Regions from separate parts of the Corynebacterium sp. CNCTC7651 genome, predicted to be linked through region 1. Evidence: predicted binding sites of a transcription regulator. Region 1 holds the regulator's gene; the other holds the start of a gene.
The links. The regulator LexA, encoded in region 1, represses DNA repair genes until DNA is damaged. The targets are predictions, from matches to a motif close to CGAACANNTGTTCG.
Positions count from the first base shown of each region.

Region 2: a site for LexA is predicted at 1,964-1,977, ahead of JZY91_RS01440 (HNH endonuclease signature motif containing protein). Genes of this name have one in related genera too.

Region 1 is NZ_CP071246.1:1,313,284-1,316,491, reverse strand. It holds gene JZY91_RS06375 (1-phosphofructokinase family hexose kinase) at 1-110, opposite strand, end outside; partial or broken gene JZY91_RS06370 (DeoR/GlpR family DNA-binding transcription regulator) at 216-943, opposite strand; gene lexA (transcriptional repressor LexA) at 1,034-1,732, opposite strand; gene JZY91_RS06360 (hypothetical protein) at 1,947-2,336, shown strand; gene nrdR (transcriptional regulator NrdR) at 2,422-2,880, shown strand; gene hrpA (ATP-dependent RNA helicase HrpA) at 2,902-3,208, opposite strand, start outside.
Region 2 is NZ_CP071246.1:280,390-283,597, reverse strand. It holds gene JZY91_RS01445 (DUF6541 family protein) at 1-1,818, opposite strand, end outside; gene JZY91_RS01440 (HNH endonuclease signature motif containing protein) at 2,050-3,208, shown strand, end outside.

The sequences.
Region 1 (3,208 bases):
CCTCCGGCCTCGCGGTGCGCTGCCGTCGCACGAGCTACCTCGCCGTGAACGAGGTGTGGTACGCGGAGGGTGGCATCGATACTTGGGTTTGGGGTGAGGGTGACAATCATGCCCTGCATCCCTCCGATTGAGTGGTCATACTCTCAATAATGCCCGACTGTGTCTGATCGGGCAATCAAAAACAGAAAATGATGTCCGAACTCACATGCGCGTTGTTAGTCCGCGGCGAGAATGACCTCGATCCCGCGATCCTCCAGCGCCTGGATGAGAGATTCCGGCGCACCCCCGTCTGTGATGACAACGTCGATCGCGTCCAGCGGGGCAAAGCTCACTAGATAATCGTTGCCCAATTTCGTGGAATCGCACAGCACCACCACCTTGCGGGCGTTGGTGACCATGGAGGATTTCACGGCAGCCTCGTGCGCGTCGGCGGTGGACAGTCCGTGGTCTATGGTCAGCGCGTTAGTGCCTATGAATGCCACTTCCGCCCGCATGAGTGCCAGTGTTCTCAGCGCCGTGTCTCCCACAACCGCCTGGGTAATCGCGCGGACGGTTCCGCCAAGGAGCTGCACGTTGGTGAGGCCGGCGGTCGAGAGATCCAGCGCGATGGGCAGGGAGTTGGTAACGATGGACCATGTCTCTGCACCCGGTTGTGTCGCAATCAAGTGTGCCAAGCCGTTGATGGTGGTGCCCGAGTCGAGGAAGATGCCGCCACCTGGCTGCGCGGGCAGGAACCGTAGCGAAACTCCGTGGTGAGGAAGGATTGTGTCGCCACAGCGCCGCCGTGCACGCGCTGCACAATGCCTTCGTCGTTCAGCACCGCGAGATCGCGGCGGATTGTCTCTGCGGTAACGTCGAATTTCTGCGCCAGTTCGGTCACGTTCACGCGCCCCTCCACTGCGGTCAGCGAGGCGATCTGGCGGCGGCGCTCCTCTGCGTACATGCAGTCATCATCGCAGATCCGACATGCCCGCATCCGTGGGGTTATGCCCGTTTCCCCCGTTTGTGGGGGCGCTGCGTGCCGACGACCGTTCTACAGCGAGCGGAAAACGGACACCACAAGACCCATAATCTCCGCGTCATCGCCCTTGATAGGTGCGAAGGCGTCGTTGCGGGGCATGAGCCACACGCCGGAAGAGTCCTTGTGGAAGACCTTCGCCGTTGCCTCCCCGTCGATGAGCGCGGCCACGATCTGCCCCTCTTCTGCGACAGGCTGTGAGCGAACCACAAGCCAATCTCCGTCCAGGATGGCGGCATCAACCATCGATTCGCCGACAACGCGAACCATGAACAGGTCACCGTCGCTCATAAGCTCGGCCGGCATGGGGTAGTAGGCTTCCACGTTCTCTTCGGCCAAGATGGGCGCACCCGCGGCAATCTGGCCGACCACCGGGATGAAGCGCGGCTGTGCGGCATCCTCGGGTGCGTCTGTAGAAGCAGGCTGGCTCGCCGGCTTGCGCTTCGGTTTCGCGGCCGTGTCCGGCAGGTGGCGGAGGTCTACCGCGCGCGGCTTGTTGGGGTCGCGCCGAAGGAACCCCTTCTTCTCCAGCTCCTTGAGCTGATACGCCACTGACGAAGTTGATTGCAGTCCAGCGGCATCGCCAATCTCGCGAATGCTCGGCGGGTAGCCGCGCAGTACAACTGCGTCCTGGATGACCTCGAGGATGCGGCGCTGCCGGTCCGTCAGCGTGCTCATATCAAGGCTGTTGGGGTCGATCTTCTTCCGGGCCATCGTGTCTCCTCGCTACTCCGTGTTCACCGTACCGTGCCCCAACCTATCACGGAGGGCAAGTGTGTTCGATCATTTCCGTTCCGGGCTGGACAGTGTCGAGCGGGAGTGCTATAAATCGAACACGTTAGCGTAAATCGAACATACGAGCGCCTGCGGTGCCCTGGAGGTTGGGGGCGCTTCGTACGCTCTGGGTAGTCAACGAGAGGAGATCACCATGACCATCGCAATCCGCCCCGTCACCCGTACCACCGTAGGTAATGGTGCCGCAGGAACAACAAGCACTGCTGCGGAGGTGTGGGATATCCCTGCCGCGCAGCACTGCACAGGCGCAGGGGTGGCTGTTCGCCAACTCGGGGCCACTACTCGAACGCATGAACGCGGTGCCGGCCGCGGCCAGGTATCGTCCGCACCGCGGGGTTCTGCGTTCGAATCCGCCCGCGAACGCCGGGACAACATTATGCTCGGCGCCCTCTTTACTGCCGCACTTCTGGTCGGATCCGCATTCGGCGGCGTGTTCAGCTCAGCGGAAGCACCCATCGCAGGCAGCCAGGGCGGCACCGCAGCCAGCAGTGCCACGGAATTCGCAAGCGCACAGGCGCGCTAGGGGGCGGTACCAGGGGGTTAGACCAGGGCGGCGGTAGACTGGCGCCACTTAAAAACATCCGCCGCATGAGATGGGGTGCCAAACCGTGTATTGCCCGTTCTGCCATCATGAACACTCCCGCGTGACCGACTCGCGCGCCGTTGAAGGGGGAGCAGCGATCCGCAGGCGCCGGGAGTGCACCGAGTGCGGGGGCAGGTTCACTACCGTCGAGAAGGCGGTGCTGACCGTTGTCAAACGCAACGGCGTGAGTGAACCGTTTGACAGAGATAAGCTCATCTCCGGTGTGCGCCGGGCGTGCCAGGGCCGAGATGTGTCGGATGATTCCCTGAAGCGCCTCGCCCAGCAGGTCGAGGAGACGGTGCGCGCGCAGGGCAGCTCTCAGGTGCCCGCAAACGACATCGGCCTCGCGGTGCTGGAGCCGCTCCGCGCGCTGGACGAGGTCGCGTATCTGCGTTTCGCCTCCGTCTACAAATCTTTCGAAAGCGCAGACGACTTCGAATCCGAAATCCGCCTCATGCGCCGCCGCGACCGGGAAGATTTCTAGCGCCAGCCACGCCCTAACCGCCTACTTCAGTTTGTCCGCCAGCTTCTCAATACGCCGCTGACTCACCGGCTGCGGAGTACCAAGACGCTGGGCGAACAAGCTCACGCGCAGTTCCTCGATGCGCCACAGGATGTCCTTGTACGCGCGGGACTTCCTCCGGTTCGCAGGCAGCTTCTGCATCCGCGCTTCAAGGTAGCGCTTAGCATCATCCACCACCGCTTGGCGGTCCGCATCCCTGTCCGGATCTAGGCGCATATCCTCCAACCGGATCCGCATCGCCTCGATGTAGCGGGGGAGATGCTGCAGGTGCTGCGCACCGTGGATTGTC
Region 2 (3,208 bases), 1.0 Mb from region 1:
GTCCGCACCGCTGCCACCAGCGGGCCACAGGTAGTGGCGCGAAACAGTGGGCACTCCGGTGACCGCATAGAGCCACGAGTGGCCGTCCGCCGGATCGCCCAACGTCGTGCCTTCGAACGCCGCGGGCTGTGACGCAAGCCAGGCGAACGCCGCGAGGTCATCGTCGTTGACCATTCGGCCGTCCTCACGCGGGGCGACGTATGCCCGCTGAGCTCCCTCGATGACAGCCGCATGCAGCTGCGGTGCCGCTACTGCGCCGATACCGGCAGCCAGCGCGACGGACGCAGCCGTGGTAGCCGCCGTCCAGGCCGTGGAGGTCTTGCGCGCCGCAAGTGGCGCGAGGGTGATCAGGCGTAGTGCAGCGGCGACACCGATCGCTGCCGCGGCAACTACGCACATAGCCACCGGCAAAATCAGGCGGTGCGGGGTGTTGTAATGCACGTTGCCGATCATGGCCAGCGCGCGCCCCACCCAACCGTCCAGTGGCTGGGTCGAATTCGCGGCGGCAGCGAGGCTGACAAGGTAGAACAGCACCGGCCACACTTGCCCACGGAAGAACACCAAGACTAGAGCTCCGGCGAGGGCAAGCCACAGCGCGATGGTGGGGTCAAAATTCGGGAAGAACTCGCTGACATGGCGGGTGTCCATGAAAAACGAGCTAGCCCATGCATCAGTTTTTGCGGCTGCCTCTGACGCCTCCCAGCCGGAGACTTCTTCCGCCTGCTCCGAACCGGCGAAGATCTGGGGCAGGAAAGCCAGTGTGCCACCGATTGCGGGCAACCCAATCCACAGCGTGTCCACAAGACGGGAGCGCACAGGCCGCACCAGGGTGGAGGTGAGCCAGCTCAAGGCCACGCACAGCACCACCACTGTCACCGCGGAAGGATGCGCGGTGAGCACGCCAAGGAAACCAAGGGCCGCTGGCAGCGCCCCAGCAGGCGTTCGAGGCGTGGCGACGAACTGCCAGACCACAATGCCAGTAAGCGACATTGCGAATAGGTAGGGCCACATGCCCACGTAATCCGGGATCCAGGCAACCTGTGGCACGGCATAGATTGCCGCCGCCGCAAACGCCGCGGCAATCTGCGCGGTCACACCAGTTGAGCGCATGAACGCGAACACCAGGCACGCCATGGTCAGCGGCAGCGCCACCCCGGGCAAAACCGCCTGCGCGATATTGAGTGCCGGGATGGGGTCCAACCCAGCTGCCTCTCCGAAAAGCGCAATGCCTGCGTGGTACGCGGACGGGTACAACAACTGCGTGTGGGTCTCAATGTTCTGCAGCTCGCCCATCCGTGTTGGGGATGCGACACCAGTATCCATGATGAAGCGCACCAGGTTCGCATGCCACTGCACATCCCAGCCTTGGACGATGTTGTATGTGCCGTGCGGGGCACGCACAAGCCAGCCAAGCCTGTCCGCAACGAGCATCCACGAACCCGCCACCACTCCCAGTGCCGGCAGGATCCAAGAAAGCTCTGGAGTGAAGCCACGACGCCACCAAGGCTTCGCGACGTACTCCTCTAGCTCCGCCCCACTAACCTTCGGCGGCGCGGTCCACGCTGGTCGTTTTACCAGCAGGTAGCGCCAAAGAACCGCCGCGCCGATCGCAAGCGCCACGCTCACCCCGTATGTCCACAGGTTGAACGGCGCGGACGTGAGACCCCACATCCACGCGCTCATGCCGATGACACCAAACGTCACCGGCAGCGCCGCCGCAGCAGCAGCCGGCACTCTCAACCCAGACACCAAGGCGACAAGGAATCCGGGGATGAGGAAGAACGCGACCGCGAAGCAGGCAGCTGCCGCTGTTGTCATCCGTTCCTCCTTTTGCAACCCGGCTGGGTCATCCATCGCATTCTATTCCCCCGCCGCGCCACCTCGCGGTTGGCACTGCGTGCCGACGCCATTTTTCCGCCGCGCGGAAAGTTCTGCCGCGCGGAAACTCCGGCGCACCCTCCATCGAACACATGTTCCCATGCCGAAATTTTGAGGTGGGCCGCCTGTCCTAATGTTCCATCCAAGCGCCGACTACCGAGAGGAAAGCCCATGTACACAACCGAATTGGAACAATTTGGCCGGCTACCAGCTGATGTCCCAGCCGCGTTTTTTCGCGCCGCGATGGTGTCCAACGCCAACGAGATCGTGTACTCGATTCGCCTCCATCACGAATCCACCAATAGCGCGAAGGCGATGCTGCTACTGGACATCGCGCGTTTCGACGAGTTGGAGCTCGCCGGCCATTTCGGCGCCCGCAGTACCGCGCGCTGGCTTGAGCGCGAGCTGGGCTACCCCACTTCCACTGCATACGAGTACGTTTCCGTCGCACGCAGGCTGAAGAACTTTCCCCTGCTTATCGACATTTTCCGCGAGGGTGCTATCGAATACACCGTTGTCCGCTTCCTAGTGCGGTTCATGACGCCCGAGAACGAACGTGAGCTGGTGGACCTCGCCCGCCGCCTTCCCTTCCCTGAACTTCAGAAGGCCCTGGCGGGACTAGAGGACCAGGATCAAAAGGATAAGGACCCGGACGAACCGTATTTCAAACTCAATGAGCGCCGCGACGGCATGCTGCACGGGGAGTTTCTCTTGCCTGCTGTTTCCGGCGAGTTTCTGCGGGCAGCCTTGAAGATTGCGGAACTGATCGGCAACGGCCAAGGGGGCCTTAGCGCCGACAACATGGCCAAGCTGCTCAAACAGATGGGCGGGGACGAGGAAGATGAGGAGTCCAGCGACGAAAACGTCACGGATCCAGTGGAGCCAATCGCCCCTGACCTGGGAGAAGAACTCACCTTAGAGGAGCTCGAGGCTACCGACGATTGGGGCAGCTTTGGCGACGAGGCCGATTTCGCGCTGCTGGAACCGTTCGGTGACCCGGTGGAGGAGGTCTATCCCGCTGAGCAGACCCGCGAGCCGCGGAAGGACACCAAGCTCACCGCAGACAAGGTTCTGCGGGTGCCCAGCCGCTTCGGCCCGCCGGTAAAAGAGAACCTCTACCCCGCATTTCTCACCATGATTAGCATGGTCCGGTCTCTGCCCATCAGCGCCGTACGCGCCCCGGGGGCTCAGGTGACCTTCATGATTACGGAGGACGGCCGGTCCTGGATGCCCGAGAATCCCCAAATCCCGTCCCGCGCTCTGGCAACCTACGTCAACGACGCGATTGCGCGCTGCCACTTGCTGAGCAAGTCGGGTTTGACCATGCACT